2 regions of the Ralstonia flatus genome follow, and region 2 is predicted to be linked to the other one. Evidence: predicted binding sites of a transcription regulator. Region 2 holds the regulator's gene; the other holds the start of a gene.
The links. The regulator FNR, encoded in region 2, switches genes on or off when oxygen is low (the NO sensors DNR and NnrR bind a similar motif). The targets are predictions, from matches to a motif close to TTGATNNNNATCAA.
Positions count from the first base shown of each region.

Region 1: R2676_RS05660 (DUF2249 domain-containing protein) is a predicted target of FNR. The motif match lies at 3,094-3,107, and genes of this name have one in related genera.

Region 1 is NZ_CAUDLI010000002.1:437,820-446,739, forward strand. It holds gene R2676_RS05650 (GntR family transcriptional regulator) at 1-268, opposite strand, end outside; gene R2676_RS05655 (nitric-oxide reductase large subunit) at 414-2,690, opposite strand; gene R2676_RS05660 (DUF2249 domain-containing protein) at 2,723-3,013, opposite strand; gene nirK (copper-containing nitrite reductase) at 3,285-4,784, shown strand; gene R2676_RS05670 (formylglycine-generating enzyme family protein) at 4,801-5,592, shown strand; gene R2676_RS05675 (SCO family protein) at 5,589-6,173, shown strand; gene R2676_RS05680 (LysR family transcriptional regulator) at 6,268-7,152, shown strand; gene R2676_RS05685 (AEC family transporter) at 7,299-8,252, shown strand; gene R2676_RS05690 (alpha/beta fold hydrolase) at 8,280-8,920, opposite strand, start outside.
Region 2 is NZ_CAUDLI010000003.1:59,816-68,735, forward strand. It holds gene R2676_RS07295 (pseudouridine synthase) at 1-1,715, opposite strand, end outside; gene scpB (SMC-Scp complex subunit ScpB) at 1,806-2,648, opposite strand; gene R2676_RS07305 (sulfite exporter TauE/SafE family protein) at 3,135-3,878, opposite strand; gene fnr (fumarate/nitrate reduction transcriptional regulator Fnr) at 4,058-4,786, shown strand; gene R2676_RS07315 (hypothetical protein) at 4,808-5,062, opposite strand; gene R2676_RS07320 (FixH family protein) at 5,059-5,286, opposite strand; gene ccoG (cytochrome c oxidase accessory protein CcoG) at 5,322-6,785, opposite strand; gene ccoP (cytochrome-c oxidase, cbb3-type subunit III) at 6,782-7,705, opposite strand; gene R2676_RS07335 (cbb3-type cytochrome oxidase subunit 3) at 7,718-7,900, opposite strand; gene ccoO (cytochrome-c oxidase, cbb3-type subunit II) at 7,904-8,587, opposite strand; gene ccoN (cytochrome-c oxidase, cbb3-type subunit I) at 8,598-8,920, opposite strand, start outside.

The DNA.
Region 1 (8,920 bases), on a different contig from region 2:
CACTCTGGAAGCGGAAGAACCGGAACAAGGAGCTGGCAAAGCTGGCGCGCCGCACGAAGGTGCCCCGGCCCTGGAAGCGTTCCAGCAGGCCTTCGGCCACCAAGACATCGACCGCTTTGCGGACCGTGCCGACCGCCACGTTGTACGTCTTGGCCAATTCGGCCTCAGTGGGGATGGCGTCGCCCGGGCGCCAGTGCTGCTGGGCGATCTGCGCGGCCAGATCGTCGCGCAATTGCTGATAGCGGGGCAGGCGGAGATCGGCGGGCATGGGTATCAAAAGTGGTCAACTATTCATCTATATGATTTGTCATTGTAGGGAGATTGAGGACGGTGGGCATTACAGGAAAACCCGCAGGGCCAGGTCTGCTCGACACGGGCCCTGCGGGTTTTGGTGGAACTGCTTGGGTTAAGGATTAACGCGTGGCGCGGACCGAAGCCGGCAACGGCTCAGTCTGTTGTGCCTTCGGACGGCGCAGCAACCGCAGCGCATACCAGGCCAGCACAAGCGCACCGATGGCGAACACGATGTCACCCGGCACACGCAGCCAGACCAGCGTTTCCATCACCTTCGAGTGCACGACTTCCGGCGAGCGGGCGTACCACATGCCCTTGGTGACGCTGGCCCACGCCTGGTAGATACCGGCCGGCAGCAGCGACATGAACACCATCATGGCCAGGCCGATGTTCAGGCCCCAGAATGCGGGCTTGAGCAGGCGGTCGGCATGCAGGTTGCGCGCATAGAGGCCGCGCAGGCAGAACAGCATGAGGCCGATACCGAGCATGCCGTACACCCCGAACAGTGCAGCGTGCCCGTGGGCGGCTGTCATGTTCAGACCTTGCACGTAGTACAGCGAAGCCGGCGGGTTGATGGCGAAGCCGAGGAGGCCGGCGCCGACGGTGTTCCAGAAGCCCACAGCCACGAAGCACAGCACGGGCCACTTGTAGGCATTGAGCCATGGCGTGCCTTGCGTGCGGCGATAGTTCTGCAGCGCTTCGAGCCCGATCAGCGTGAGCGGCACCACTTCCAGCGCAGAGAACACGGCACCCACCGAGATGATCGAGGTCGGTGTCCCCGTGAAGTACAGGTGGTGGAGCGTGCCCAGGATGCCGCCAAACAGGAACACGATCGTCTCGGCCACGATGGCGCGGTTGGCGCTGCTGGCGCGAATCAAGCCCAGGCGCGTGAAGATGAGCGCGATGACGGCGGTGGCGAACACTTCAAAGAAGCCTTCGACCCACAGGTGGACGAGCCACCAGCGCCAGTACTCGATCATCGAATAGTGCGTGTGTTGGCCCCACACCAGCGACGTCGAATAGAACCCGCCGATGCACGTGGCCGACAGGAACACCATGGCAGTCAGACCACGCGATTCCGACGGCGTCTTCAGTGCCGGCCACAGGGCGCGGCCCAGCAGCACGACCCAGAACAGCAGGCCGACAAACAGCAAGATTTGCCAAACGCGGCCCATGCTGGTGTATTCCAGCCCTTGGTTGCCGACCCAGAAGCCGAAGTCCGCACCGCGATGTTGCAACGTGCCGAGCCAGCCGGTGGTGATGGAGCCCACCACGATAAAGATCAGCGCCCAGAACAGCAGGTCAACGCCAAGCTTCTGGAACTTCGGTTCACGCCCCGACAGCAGCGGCGCAATGTACAGGCCCGTAGCGAGCCACGCCGTGGCAATCCACAGCACGCCGAGTTGCGTATGCACGGTCCGGCTGATCACGTACGGCAGCACCTGTGCCAGCGGAATCCCGAAGAACGATTCACCCTCCACCGCATAGTGCGCGGTGATGGCGCCCATGCCGATCTGCACCAGCATCAGGCCGATCACGGCGAAGAAGTATTTGCGGGTGGCCTTCATCGACGGCGTGGCTGCCACGTTCAGGAACGGATCGGCCGGCAGCGGCGCAGCCTCTTCTTCGTGCTTGCTGCTGCCATGCAGCCACAGCATGGCGGCAATACCGCCCAACAGCAGCACGATGCTGACCATCGACCACATGGCGGCGCCGCCGGTCATGGTGTTGCCCACGAGCGGTTCATGCGGCCAGTTGCTCGTGTACGAGATGTCGGTCTCGCCCGGGCGGTCCGCTGCGGCGGCCCACGATGTCCAGAAGAAGAATGCCGCCAGGGCTTCGCGGTCGGCCGCTTCCGGCAGCACGCCGGTGGCCATGGCGTATTGGTCGCGCAGCGTTGCCAGCGACGGATCGGTGCCGAACAGCGCCTCGAAGTGCTGCGCCACACCACGGATGGCCTCTGCGCGCTCACGCGATACGGTCAGGATGTCGTGATTGGCGTCGTACGTGTTGCGGCGCATTTCCTCCTTCACGCTGGCGTCGAGAGCGGCTTGCTGCACGGTCGTCAGCGGTGCGTCGGTATCGAACTGCTGATGCGCGCGGATGGCTTGCAGCGCCGTGGCTTCACGGTGCAGCCAGTCGGCAGACCAGTCGGGCGCAACGTAGCTGCCGTGGCCCCAGACGGTGCCAAGCTGCTGGCCCCCGGCTGCCAGCCAGGCCTGTTGCCCGCGCTGGATTTGTTCGCCCGTAAAGAGCACCTCGCCCACAGAGGTGACGACGGCATGCGGAATCGGCGGCGCTGCCAGATAGATCTGCCGGCCCAGATAACCCAATGCCCCGAACGACAGAATAAAGATCAGGCCGAGCCACCGCCACAGCCTCTGATTGGTTTTCATGACAAGGTTCCTTGCAGGATGCAATCGGAAATTCAGGCGCCACCACCGCAACCGCCGCAGCAGTGGCCGGCGCTGGCGGCAGACGCCACCTTGGTAATGGCAACGCGCCACGTGACGGGGGCGCGCTCAAGGTAGTCCCAGGAAAACTGGCCCGGGCGCTCCACTTGAAACTGCGACTGCAGCGGGCGCGGATCGTGATCGTTGATCAGCTCCAGGCGCTGGCCGATGCCGAGTTCGCCAAAGGCGGAGAAGATCAGCGGATGGCGCTCGCGCGGCGCCAGCACGCGGAGGTCGAGCTGGATGGTGGAGGCGGACTGTGTCATGGGGATGCCCTCTGTGGGTGTCGCATCAAAAAGATGCATTAAAGATGCAACTATATTAATGATCGGAATCCGCCGCGTTATTGATGTATGTCAGATGCTTGTTTTATGGGTCTCTTGATGCAGCGAATCCCGCCACGACAAGGTTGCCTGCCGTACGGCGTGACGGATGTGCCGTATGTGGGCGGTTTTCGTTTGCGCTGTATCAAAGCCCTACTGGCTGTCGGGACCTAACGTGGAGCGGACGACACCAGACCGATACACGGGGGAAAAAATGAGCCGTCTTCACACCGTCCGCAGCCTCATGCGCGCGGGCCTGATTTCTGTGGTGCTGGGCGCACTGCTTGCGGGCACTGCGGCCCGCGCCGCCAGCGCCAAATTGCCGGGTGACTTCGGGCCGCCACGCGGCGAGCCTATCCACGCCGTCCTGACAAGTCCGCCGCTTGTGCCGCCGCCGGTCAACCGGAACTATCCGGCCAAGGTCATCGTGGAATTGGAAGTGGTCGAGAAGGAAATGCAGATCTCCGAAGGGGTCAGCTACACCTTCTGGACGTTCGGGGGCACCGTTCCCGGCAGCTTCATCCGCGTGCGGCAGGGCGACACGGTGGAGTTCCACCTTAAGAACCACCCGAGCAGCAAGATGCCGCACAACATCGACCTGCACGGCGTGACCGGGCCGGGCGGCGGCGCAGCATCGAGCTTCACTGCACCGGGCCATGAGTCGCAATTCACCTTCAAGGCGCTCAACGAGGGCATTTACGTCTACCACTGCGCCACCGCGCCCGTGGGCATGCATATCGCCAACGGCATGTACGGCCTGATCCTGGTTGAGCCGCCCGAAGGCTTGCCCAAGGTGGATCACGAGTACTACGTCATGCAGGGCGATTTCTACACGGCCGGCAAGTACCGCGAGAAGGGCCTGCAGCCGTTCGACATGGAGAAGGCCATCGACGAACGTCCGAGCTACGTGCTGTTCAACGGTGCAGAAGGTGCGCTCACTGGCGACAAGGCGCTGCATGCCAAGGTGGGCGAAACGGTGCGCATCTTCGTGGGCAATGGTGGACCGAACCTCGTCTCCAGCTTCCACGTGATCGGCGCCATCTTCGACCAGGTGCGCTACGAGGGCGGCACCAACGTGCAGAAGAACGTGCAGACCACGTTGATCCCGGCAGGCGGCGCGGCGGTTGTGAAGTTCACCGCGCGCGTGCCTGGCAGCTATGTGCTGGTCGACCACTCGATCTTCCGTGCCTTCAACAAGGGTGCGCTGGCCATCCTCAAGATCGATGGGCCGGAGAACAAGCTGGTCTATTCCGGCAAGGAGCTGGATTCTGTGTACCTGGGCGATCGCGCCGCTCCCAACATGAGCGCCGTCACCAAGGCAACCCAGGCATCCGTGAGCGGTACGCTCACTGTGCAGGATCAGGTGCAGGCGGGCCGCGCCTTGTTTGCAGGCACCTGTTCGGTGTGCCACCAGGGCAATGGCGCCGGGTTGCCGGGTGTGTTCCCACCGCTGGCCAAGTCGGATTTCCTGGCGGCAGACCCCAAGCGTGCGATGAACATCGTGCTGCATGGCTTGAACGGCAAGATCAAGGTCAACGGGCAGGAGTACGACTCCGTCATGCCGCCAATGACGCAGCTCAATGACGACGAGGTCGCCAACATCCTGACCTATGTGCTCAACAGCTGGGACAACCCCGGCGGCCGCGTGAGCGCAGACGAAGTCAAGAAGGTGCGTGCCCAGCCGGCGCCCGCCAAGGCCGTGGCCGAACATTGAGCGCAGCCGCACGACCATGTCCCGCCTGAGCTTGCACCTTGCTGCCATGTTGATGGCATTCGCCAGCGCAACCGCGCACGCGGCCGCCTATGTGCGGTTGCCCGGCGGCGACTTCGACAGTGTGCTGCCACAGAACGCACCGGGGCAGCCGCAGCGGGTGCGTATCGAGCCGTTTGAGTTGCGCTCCACGCCCGTCACCATCGGCGAATTCCAGACCTTCGTGCAACGCCATGCTGCCTGGCAGCGCGGCCGTGTGGCGGAAGTCTTTGCCGGCAAGGCCTACCTTGCCGACTGGGCCGACGCGACGCACGCCGATCCGCAAGCGTCGCCGCAAGCGCCGGTGACCGGCGTGAGCTGGTTTGCCGCCCGTGCCTATTGCGAAAGTGAAGGCGCGCGTTTGCCGACATGGCTCGAGTGGGAATCGGCCGCTGCGGCCGATGCCACACGCGCTGATGCCCGCGACGACCCGCAATGGGCGCAACGCATTCTCGGCTGGTACGAGCGGCCCGCCACGCGTGTGTTGCCGCCCGTTGGCGGGCCCGCGGATGTCCATGGCGTACGGAACATGCACGGCCTGATCTGGGAATGGGTCGACGATTTCAACGCACTGTTCATTGCTGGAGACAGCCGCACCCAGGGCGACCCCGACAAGCAGAAGTTCTGCGGCGCAGGTGCGATCAGCATCGTCCGCCGTGACAGCTACGCCGTGCTGATGCGCGTGGCGTTGCTGTCTTCACTCGAAGGCGCAGATGCCACAGGCAGTCTCGGCTTTCGCTGCGCCCGATCCCTCAATGGAGACCATCCATGATGTGCATGAATTTCCTCCGACGCGCTTTTCTGGTGCTGCTGCTGGCCGGCGTAACGGCCAGTGCCAACGCTTCGGGGCCGGCGCCATCGGCCTCGCTGTATCAGTCCGAGGTGGCGCTGACCGACCAGAACGGCCGAGTCTTTCACCTGGCCGACCTGCGCGGCCAGCCGGTGCTAGTGAGCATGTTCTATTCGTCATGCCAGATGGTCTGCCCGATGATCTTCGAGACCATTCGCGCGACGCTGGCCAAGGGCGGTAAACCTGCGCAAGACGGCGTGCGTGTACTGATGGTGACGGTTGATCCGGAGCGTGATTCCGTTGCGGCGCTCAAGAAGACCGCCACCGCCCACAACGCCGATGACCACTGGCAGCTTGCCCGTGCCAACGCAAGCGGCACGCGCGAGGTGGCGGCATTGCTGGGCGTGCAGTATCGCCGTCTGGCCGATGGCGATTTCAACCATTCGAGCACCATCCTGTTGCTGGACACGGAAGGGCGCATCACTGCGCGCACCAACACGCTGGGCACGGTCGATCCGAAACTGGTGGATGCCGTGCGCAAACAGGTGGCGGCGCAGCGCTGAGCGCTTGCGGGTGGCATCAGCTTCTTCCTTGTGCGGTACCACTTGGTGCAGAGGTACGATGCGCTTCTGTACCGGACCCGAATTCGCCTCTGCCATGTCTCTCCGCGCCTTGAGAACGCTCGTCGCCATCGCCCGCCACCGCACGTTTGCGCGTGCCGGCGAGGCCATCGGGCTCACGCAGTCGGCTGTCAGCCTGCAGGTGAAATCGCTGGAGGAGGAGTTCAACGTCCGCCTGTTCGACCGCTCGCGCCGCGAGCCCGCGCTGACAGAAGCCGGCCGCATCGTGCTCGCCCAGGCCGAACAGATCCTCGCCCTGTATGACCGCATTCCCGATGCACTGAGCGATGAGAAGGCGCTGGTCGGGCGGTTGCGCATCGGCGCCATCCAGACGGCGCTGTCGGGGCCGCTGCCCAATGCGCTGCTGGCTCTGCGGACGGCGCATCCAGGCCTGCGCGTGCACGTGGCTGCGGGCATGTCGGCCGAACTTGCGCAACGCGTGGCTGACGGCGAGTTGGATGCCGCGATCACGTCGCACCCTGTGCGGCCGCATCCGGCGGAGCTTGTCTGGACAACGCTGTATGAAGACCGTTTCTGGCTGCTTGCGCCCGCCCAATATGCCGATCACGATGCGCGCGCGCTGCTGACCGAGCTGCCGTTTATCCGCTTCGATGCGCAGGCCTGGGCCGGCCGCATGATCGCTTCCGAACTGCGTCGCCTGGGCGTGCGGGTGCGTGAAGAAATGGTGCTGGACAACAAGGACACGATCGTGCGGATGGTGGCCAGCGGATTGGGGGCCGCCGTGGTGGCGCTTTCCGACTCCGAGTTGACGCAATTGCCGCCCATCGCGCGACTGGCATTCGGGCAACCGCAGTTGCATCGCGCGGTGGTGCTGCTTGAACACCAATCGCGGGCGGCGCAGCGCTTTACGCAGGCGTTGGCCGATGCCGTCGTCGCTTCTGCAATGAGAATTTCTCATTGATCGCAGGATAAATAACAATTATTGCTGCTGCGACCGCGTGATAGCTTGGTGGTGTTCCCGTTTTTGCAGAGCACCCGCATGCTGTTCCGGAAGTGTCTTCGCCCGTCGTCCACATTGCAGGCGCGTTGCTGTGCAGGAGCACGGCCATGACCGCTGCCATCCTGCTCGCGCTCGCGCCCGTTGCCCTTCTGGTGGCGCTCGGCCATTGGCTCAAGCGCTCCGCTTTCATCGCTGAACCCTTCTGGCCCCAGGCCGAACGGCTTTGCTACTACGTCCTGTTGCCGTCGCTATTCATGCATGGGCTGGCCACGGCACACATGCAGGCCTTGCCTGTGCTGCCGCTGGTGCTGACGTTGACGGGCGCGACATTGCTGGTGGCCGTCGCGCTGATGCTGGCGCGGCCCTGGATGCAGGTGGACGGGGCGGCCTTCACCTCGGTGTTCCAAGGCGCCGTGCGGTTCAACAACTACGTCGGCGTGTCGCTCGCCACGGGCCTCTTCGGCGCCAAGGGGATTGCGCTGGCCGCGGTATGCAACGCGGCGATCGTGCCGACCGTCAATCTGCTGTGCGTGCTCGTTTTTGCGCGCTATGGGTCGGTGCGGCTCAACGGCCGCGCGCTGGTGCGTCAGATCGTGACGAACCCGCCGGTGGTCGCCTGCTCGCTCGGGATTGCCATGCAGCTGCTGGGGCTGCAGATGCCTGCGGCCATCGAGCCGGCGGTGCGCGCGCTCGGCCTGGCTTCGATGCCGTTGGGGCTGTTGTGTGTGGGGGCCGCGCTGAACTTCAGCGGTGTGAGGTCGTGGGCGCAGCCGGTGCTCGTGTCGTCGATCATCAAGTTCCTGGCCATGCCCGTGCTGACGCTGGCCCTTGGCCACGCGCTGGGCTTGACCGATGCCGCATTGATCGTGGCGTTGCTGTTCCAGGCGCTGCCCACCGCGTCTTCGTCGTACATCATGGCGCGCCAGCTGGGCGGGGATGCGCCGCTCATGGCCGGCATCACCGCCGCGCAGACGGTGATGGCCGCGGCGGCCATGCCGGCCGTGATGACGCTGCTGGCGCTCACACCCGGATTGCCCCAAGGGTTGCTCTCGGCGCTGTGAGCCGCATGCATTGGTCGCCTCGATGCGCTACAGCTTCACCACATCCAGCATGGCTTGCACAAACGCCTTCGGTGCTTCCTGGGGCAGGTTGTGCCCGATGCCGCCACCGATGTTGCGGTGCTGGTACTGGCCCGTGAACTTCTTCGCGTAAGCCGACGGCTCGGGGTGCGGTGCGCCGTTGGCGTCGCCTTCCATGGTGATGGTCGGCACGGTGATGGCGGGGCCTGCGGCCAGGCGTTGTTCCAGCGCGTCGTACTTTGCTTCACCCTGCGCCAGCCCGAGGCGCCAGCGGTAGTTGTGGATGACGATGTCGACGTGGTCGGGGTTGTCGAACGCGGTGGCGCTGCGGTCGTACGTGGCGTCGTCAAACTTCCACGTGGGCGAAGCGAGCTTCCAGATCAGCCGGTTGAATTCCTTGCAGTTGGCGGCGTAGCCCTGCGCGCCGCGTTCCGTCGCGAAATAGAACTGGTACCACCACGCAAATTCCGCGGCCGGCGGCAGCGGCTTGCGGTTCGCTTCCTGGCTGCCGATCAGGTAGCCGCTCACAGACACCAGCGTCTTGCAACGTTCCGGCCACAGCGCCGCGATGATGTCTGCCGTGCGCGCGCCCCAGTCGTATCCGCCAAAGTGCGCCTGCTTGATCTTCAACGCGTCCATGAACGCGATGA
Region 2 (8,920 bases):
CCCTTGCCAGGGCGTTTGTTACCCGGCGTGCGATTGCCGTCTCGCATCCCACCGCCGGCAGCGCCCCCACGGCCATTCGGACGCTCGCCCATGCGCGTGCGCGCCGTCAGCGTGGTCGGGCCACCCACATTGATGTAGCCCATGGAGGTTTGCATCGGATCGGGCTGGCGCGGGCTGGACGGACGGCGCTGCGCGGGTTGCGCGCGATTCCCGTTCTCGATGCCCATACCGCGTGACTGGAAGTTCGCTTCCCCGGCAAAACCGGACGACATCGGCCCCATCAGCACCGGCGCGGGCCCACGGCGACGGTTGCCCTGGCGATCTTGCCCACCGCCAGAACTCGCCGTCGGCACCTTCATGCCCAGCGTGCCCATCAGCGTACGCACATCCTCTGCCGACACCTCCTGCCAGCGGCCGCGCTTGAGGCCGCGCGGCAGCACGAAGCTGCCATAGCGCGTACGAATCAGGCGTGACACGGTGAGGTTCACCGCCTCGAACATACGTCGGACTTCACGGTTCCGGCCTTCGGTCAGGGCCACGTGGTACCAGTGGTTGACACCCTCGCCGCCGCCGTCGACGCAGCGCAGGAAGTTCGCTTCGCCGTCCTGGAGCGGGATCCCATGCAGCAGCTTCTGGCGGTCGGTCTCCGCCAATTCGCCGAGCGTACGCACCGCATATTCACGTTCGACGCCATAGCGCGGGTGCATGAAACGGTTGGCGATGTCGCCGGAGGTCGTGAAGATCAGCAGGCCTTCGGTGTTGAAGTCGAGACGCCCCACGGCGACCCACTTGCCAGTCTTCATGCGCGGCAATGCATCGAACACGGTCGGACGGCCTTCCGGATCGGACTGGCTGACAATTTCACCGGCCGGCTTGTGATACAGCAGCACGCGCGGCGGTTTGTTCGGCAGCTTGCGCTGGATGAGCTTGCCATTCACGCGGACCTGGTCGGTCGCGAGAATGCGTTGGCCGATGTGGGCCGGCAGACCATTCACGGAGACACGACCCTGCAGGATCAGATCCTCCATGTCACGGCGCGAACCCAGCCCAGCATCAGCCAGGATCTTGTGCAGCTTGGGCGCGTCATCATCGGAAGTCAGTTCGCGCATCTTGGGAGGCTGCGATGCGCCGCCGGTGTCGGCTTCCGAGTCATACGCGCCGGAAATCACATATTGGAAGACGTCTTCGGAGCCCTTGCCGCCCTTTGGCCCCTTGCCGCCGCGATTCTGATTCTGGCCGCCCGCCTTGCCTTGCGGTTTGCCGTTGCGGTTCTGCTGCTTGCCACGACCACCCGCGCTCTTGCCAGCTGCACCTTCCGTACGCTCGCTGCGCTCCGCGCGTTCTGCCGGCTGGCCTTCGCCCTGGCGACGGCGGTTCTTGCCGAAACGGCCGCGCGGGCCACGTCGCTCGCCCTGCCCTTCGGCGGGCGCCTGTTCCGTAGGAGCTGCGCCTTCTGCGGCAGCGGCCGCCGGCTCGCCGGCTGCCTCTTTCGGCTTGCGTGCCCGGGGGGCGCGGCTCTTGCGCGGTTGCGCAGCCTGGCCAGCGTCTGCGGCACCCGCGTCAGCGACTTCGCCTTCGGGGCGACCATCCTGCTGCTGGCGGCGAGAAGCCACGAGGTTGCGCAAGCCGCGGCGCAATCCCTTGCGACGAGGCGCGGCCTCAGTCCCATCACCGCCATCTTGTCGCGGCGGCTGAGCGTCGGCGTCGGCCGGCATACGTGTATCCATGGAATCTGGCTGAGTGCTCACAACGTCTTTCAAATCTAGGGGTTCAAACCATGCGCCGACTGCGCGGCGAACATGGTGTTACGAATGTTCATTGGCAGGAGCCACGGGTGGCTCAGCCGGTGTTTTGTGCTCGTCTTCGGACGCGACCTCGGTCGCACTCACCGCCTGCGCTTCGGCCTCCAGGGCCGGTTCCTGGCCCGCGACCACTTCAGACTGCACCGGCGTTTCCACAACCACCTCGGCAGGTGCCTCGGCCACCGGCAATTCCGCGGTTTCCGCCACCGAGACGTCTGCGCTTTCGGCACCTTCCGGCGCGTCGTTGACCATCGCCGTCAACTCTTCCACTGCAATTGCGCCGCCCTCGAATTCGATGGCGCCCTGCTCGAGCAGGCTTGCCTGCGCCTGGGCGCGGGCATCTTCCAGCGGCGGCAGCTCGTCGAGCGAGCGCAGGCCAAGGTCGTCGAGAAACTGCTTGGTCGTCGCATACAGCGCCGGACGGCCCGGCACGTCACGATGACCGATGACCTCGATCCAGCCGCGGTCTTCAATCTGCTTGATGACCTGCGTGTTGACCGTCACGCCGCGAATGTCTTCGATATCGCCGCGCGTCACCGGTTGGCGATAGGCGATGATCGCCAGCGTTTCCATCACGGCGCGCGAGTACTTGGGCGGCTTTTCCGGATGCAGGCGGTCGAGATACACACGCATCTCGGGGCGGCTCTGCAAACGCCAGCCGGAGGCCAGCGCAACCAGTTCGACACCGCGATTGAGCCAGTCCTGGCGCAGCTCTTCGAGCAGCACACGGATGGTGTCTGCGGAAACATCTTCGTCGAACAGCTTGCGCAAGTCATTGACTCGCAACGGGTCCTGCGCGCAGATCAGCGCGGTCTCGAGGACGATCTTCGCCTCTTGGGTATTCATCGGGTTGAGCGGCTCGTCATTGCTCGCGCGCGGCAAGTCGCCGTCACGCTTGAGGTTTGTCGTCCCACCGCGAAGCACGCGGCATTTCTGAATGCTGTTGCCCACCCGGGCCTGGCGCGCGAAGGCCAATTATTCAATTGGGCCTTGCACCGAAACGCAGTGGCTATGCCCGCAAAGTAGGGCCGGAGGAGCGAGTTGATCCGGTGCCGGTCAGGCACCACAAGGGCAATTTCTTCCGCCGCCATGGGGACGGATACTGCGCCGGACGACTGTCAACGAAGAATGGCAGCCCGCCCGAATCGACTGTCCAGGGTGACTTTACCGCTGGATGGCATCGCTTGGCGCCGCGCTTGGGATTGTTAATGTGCGCGGGTGGCGAATCGAATTGTTGTCGATTGTAGGGCAATTTCCCGCGGCGCCGCAACCGGGAAGATGTCCTAGCCGCCCGTCCCAGGCAGGATGGCGATTTTCGCGTGCTTTAAACGCCTACAGTACGAGACAGAAGCCGTGTGCGTTGAGCATCTCCGGCAGCCAGATCGCGTGCACCAGGCCCCAGATCCCGAACACGGCGATAGCGACGCCCGCCGCGCCGCGTGCCCACCGCTGTCGCGACAGGCCGCGCAGCCAGCCGGCCAGACCGGACATCATCAATAGATTGGGCAGCGTACCGGCACCAAAGGCGAGCATGACGACCGCCCCGGAGGGGCCGTTGCCTGCCAACAACGCCACGGCCAATGCGCCGTAGACCATGCCGCACGGCACCAGGCCCCAGGCCAATCCGGTGATATACCGGCGCAGCAACGGCGGCCGACGTTGCAGCCCGCCGCCTAGCGTGGCCGCCACCCGAGACAGCGCGCCGGCGACGCGACCAAGCAGCCGCTCAATCCACACGCTGCGCCACGTATCGGAGGCGGAACGCACGAGCAGCAGAACCCCGTAGGCAAGTAACAAAGCGCTGGCAAAGGCAAACAAGCCGCGCTGGATCGGTAGCCACTGCTGGCGCCAGATGGTCGCGCCCATCGCTCCCATGATGGCGCCGAGCAACGCATACGTGGTCAGTCGCCCCGCATGCATGACGACCTGCTCGAACCACAGCCGGCGACGCGACACAATTCGCACCGGCACGGTCCCGCGTTCCGCCGCCAGCGCGATACCGCTGCACATCGCCAGACAATGCACACCACCAAGCAGTGCAATTAGAAAAACACTCAGAAGCGCCGCGGCACTCATCTTTTTGACGCTCTTTTGATATGGGCTAAGGTTTTCGTTTTGCTGTGGCGAACTCAGCGTAATTGACGCGTTTTGCCGCATCGGAAATGTCCGACGGCAAGAAGGTCGCCGCTATAATAAGTTGAGTTGCACCACAAGAATTACTCATTTCACTTTCTGGAAATCCAGTCGCCCCGCCCGTGCTCACTCGAATCGCACTTACTGACCAAGCCTCGCGCTGCTCCACCTGTGTACTCGGGCAAATCTGCCTTCCGGTGGGGATGAATTCCGACGACGTGCGCAAGATGGACGATTTGGTCGGCGAGCGCATCCGTATTAAGAAGGGGCAATCGCTCTATGCTTTGGGCGAGCCGCTTGAAGCCGTGTACGGCATTCGTTTCGGCACGCTCAAAACCCATCTGACGCTTGAAGACGGCCGTCACCAGATCACGGGATTCCACCTGCCGGGTGAAATCGTCGGGCTCGATGGCATTGGCGACATGCGCCATGTGTCGGACGCGACTGCGCTGGAAGATACCGAAGTCTGCGTGGTGCGTTACGACGAGCTGCAACAGCTTTCGCGCCGACTGCCTTCGCTGCAGCATCAGTTCCTGCGCATCATGAGCAAGGAAATCTCGCAGGATCACCTGATGCTGCTCACGCTCGGGTCCATGCGCGCAGAAGAACGTCTCGCGGCTTTCCTGCTCAATCTTTCCAAGCGTTCGGCGCAGCGCGGATATTCCTCGACCGAATTCGTACTGCGCATGAGCCGCGAAGAACTGGGCAGCTATCTGGGTCTGAAACTCGAAACGGTCAGCCGCCTGTTTTCGCGCTTTGCCGAAGCGGGCCTCATTCAGATCCGCCAACGCCACGTCAAGCTCATCGACCTGGCCGGCCTGCGCCAGGTGATGAGCGGTCAGGCCGCCTGAGTTACCGTCCATGGCGCCCGCTCACACGAGCGGGTGTTCGTGCGCTTCCAGTTTGCCGATACCTGGCGATACATAGAGCGTCAGCGCGCTCGACAATCCGCACAGCAACCAGAACACAAAGAACGACACGGTGTAGACCGCCTGGGCCGACACCGTGATCTGCTCGCCGAAAAAACGCAGATCGGCAGGGTCTACCACAGCGAAGACCACAAGCTCAGCCAGCGCGGCCGACAGAAATGCCGGCCACAGAATCCACATCAGCAGTCGACGCTTCATCGGGCCTCCGCGGGCATGGCATGCGCGGGCGCCGCAGCCGGCTTCTCGACGACCAAACCGCGCCGCACAACGTTATCGTGAATGACGGCATCCGGATGCGAAGCCGCCAGCCAGATCGTCACGCCACAGCCGATGATGGCGACGAACGGTCCGGCCATCAGGAGCCACGGCCAGGGCTCACGCCACCAGGGGCGTGCGGGTGCTGAAGTTTGCGTTGCGTGCATCGTTGCCTCCTGTTGGAGATGCCGCTCGTGCCACGCTAGCGCGGCACAATGAAGCTTGACGGCTCGCGCAGCACGAGGCTGCCATTGCCGTGATCTGCCTGAATGACGAAATGGATCTTGTGCGAACCAGGCGTTGCGTCGTCAGCGGGTCGACGCACGCGCACCGGCACCAGACGATTGGCGGCAGGCGGCAATTCCAGCGTGGTCGATTCGCCTCGACCGCCTTCCACGTCCAGTTCCGGCATGCCTTCTGCGGTGATGGTCACGCGCAAGGGTTGCTCGGAGGCGTTCATCAACTGCAGGCGGTAAACGTTCTCGATCTTGCCGCCATCCACTTCGCGCGCAAGGGCACCACGATCGCGGATCACATCCACCTTGAGCGGCTGACGCATCATCAGGGCCACGATGAAGCCAATGATGAGCGCGAGCATGATCGCGCTGTAGATCAGCACGCGCGGGCGCAACAGATGCCGGCGCGCCTCTTTCGGGCTGAGCCGATCGTGCATGGCCCGCTCCGATGTATAGCGGATGAGGCCGCGCGGGTAGCGCATCTTGTCCATGACCTGATCGCAGGCGTCGATGCATGCGCCGCAGCCGATGCATTCGTACTGCAACCCCTGCCGGATGTCTATGCCGGTTGGGCACACCTGCACGCAGATGCTGCAGTCGACGCACGAGCCCAGGCCCTGCGCTTCAAAGTCGGCGTTGCGGGAGCGGCTGCCACGCGGTTCGCCCCGCTGCGTGTCGTACGTGACGACATAGGTATCGGGGTCGACCATCACGCTCTGGAAACGCGCGTACGGGCACATGTAGCGACACACCTGCTCGCGCATGAAGCCGGCGTTGCCCCATGTGGCGAAGGCGTAGAACAACATCCAGAACGTTTGCCACGGGCCGAGAGAAAGCGTCCACGTCTCCATGCCGAGATCGCGGATCGGCGTGAAGAAGCCGACGAAGGTGAAGCCCGTCCATAGCGCGATAAGAATCCACGCAGAATGCTTTGCGGCCTTCAGGCGAAACTTGCGCAGGCTCCAACGCTCACCGTCGAGGCGGATGCGGGCAAAGCGGTCACCTTCGACATGCCGCTCGATCCACATGAAGATCTCGGTGTAGACCGTCTGTGGGCAGGCATAACCGCAAAAGAGCCGCCCTGCCACCGCAGTGAACAGGAACAGCCCCAACGCCGACAGCACCAACAGCACCGTCAGGTAAATCACGTCCTGCGGCCATAACACGAGGCCAAACAGGTAGAACTTGCGTGCGCCCAGGTCAAACAGCACGGCTTGTCGACCATTCCACTGCAGCCACGGCAAGCCATAGAAGATGGCCTGAGTGGCCAGCACCAGCCAGACGCGCCAACGCGCAAACGCCCCGGTCACGGCACGCGGATAAATCTTGCGCCGGACCTCATAAAGCATTTGCTCGGTCGGTGCATCATCGGCGCCCGCCGCCGCAACGGCGGGCGTCATGGGGCGCCAGGCTGGTTCTTTGTCGCTCATTGCGCGTGGCTCGTGTTGCTATTGGAGAGGCCCCAGACATAGGCCGCCAGCATGCGGATCTTCTCCGGCGAGAGCAGGTTTTCGTGTGCCGGCATCGTGTTGTCGCGGCCCTTGAGGATGGCCTCGACGATGGTCGCTTCCGAACTGCCGTACAGCCAGACGCGGTCGGTCAGGTTGGGAGCGCCGAGCGCCTGATTGCCCTTGCCCGTTGCCATGTGGCATGCCGCGCAGACCGACTTGAACGTCGGCTCGCCCCGCGCTGCCTTGATCGGGTCATACGACAGGCCCGACAGCGAGCGCACGTAGTTCGCCACGTTGACCGCCTGGTTGCCGTCCACCACCGCGGCCAGCGACGGCATGACACCGTGACGGCCCTTGGTGATCGTGGTCAGGATGGTGTCGGGCTCGCCGCCGTACAGCCAATCGCCGTCGGTCAGATTCGGAAAGCCCTTCGAGCCGCCAGCATCCGAGCCATGGCACTGCGCACAGTTGTTCAGAAACAGGCGCTGGCCAATCTCATGGGCCTGCGGGTCGGCGGCGATCTGCTTGATGTCCATGCCGGCATAGCGCTCGTAGAGCGGTCGCACCTGCGCGTCGGCGGCCGCACGCTGCGAGGCCAGCTCGCCGCGTGTGGAGAAACCCAGCACACCGCCATATGCGCCCAAGCCCGGGTACAGGATCAGGTATCCCAGCGCAAAGATGCACGACAGCAAGAACATCCACATCCACCAGCGCGGCAGCGGATTGTTCAGTTCGCGCAGATCGCCATCCCAAACGTGGCCGGTATCTTCACCGGCGCTCTGCCCGGGTGCCACTTGAATACGCCGCTGGGAGAACAGCAGCCAGATGCACCACACGATGCCGACCAGGGCGATCGCTGCGATGTAATACCCCCAGAACTCCGAAATGAAGTCGCTCATGATTCTGTGTCCTTATTGATGCGGGCGCGACGCGTCTGCGCGCGCACCGGCGACCTCGGCCTCATCGGGCAGCAGGAACGGCAGCATGGCCGATTCCGCATTGGCGGCGCGACGATGCGCGGAGAATGCCCACCACGTGATGCCGACGAACAGCACGAGGAAGACGGCAGTCGCAATTGCACTCAGCATGGCCATGGCTTACTCCTTGGCGGCAACGGTGGCGGGTGCAGCAGCCGGCGCGGCAGCCACATCACGGACGTTGCGCAGTTCAATGCCCAGCCCTTGCAGATAGGCGACCACGGCGTCTTCTTCCGTCTTGCCGACCAGTTGCTCGCGCGCCCCGGCAATCTGCGCATCCGTGTACGGCACACCAAGCTGGCGCAGGACGTGCATCTTCTTTTCGATGTCGCTGTTGTCCAGCGGCGTCTTCGACAGCCACGCATACGACGGCATGTTCGACTCGGGCACCACCTCACGCGGATCGCGCAGGTGAATGCGGTGCCAGTCATCCGAGTAGCGTTGGCCCACGCGCGCCAAGTCCGGACCCGTGCGCTTGGAACCCCACAGGAACGGATGATCGAAGACCGATTCGCCCGCCAGCGAATAGTGGCCGTAGCGTTCGGTTTCAGCGCGCAGCGTACGCACCTGCTGCGAGTGGCAGCCAACGCAGCCTTCGCGAATGTAGATGTCGCGCCCAGCCAGCCGCAGCGGCGAATACGGTGCGATGCCCTTGACCGGCTCAGTGGTCGAATGCTGGAAGAACAGCGGCACGATCTGCACCAGCCCGGCAATGCTGACCACCACCAGCGTCAGCACGATCAGGAAGCCGATGTTCTTTTCGAGCGTCTCGTGCGAGAAAAACTTGTTGGATTGGTTGCTCATGTTCCCCTCCTCACTGTGCCGCGACCATCGGGGTCTGGGCGGGTTGAGGAATCGGCGCATCGATTGCCTTGCTGCCCTGGATGGTCTTGAACACGTTGAACGCCATCAGCAGCATGCCGCCCAGGAAGCACAGGCCGCCCAGCAACCGAATCAGGTAGAACGGGTACGTTGCCTTGACGGCCTCGACAAAGCTGTAGGTGAGCGTGCCGTCGGCCTCGGTGGCACGCCACATCAGGCCTTGCATCACGCCGGCCACCCACATCGCGGCGATGTAGAGCACCACGCCGATGGTCGCCACCCAGAAGTGCACTTCGATCAGGCGTGTGCTGTACA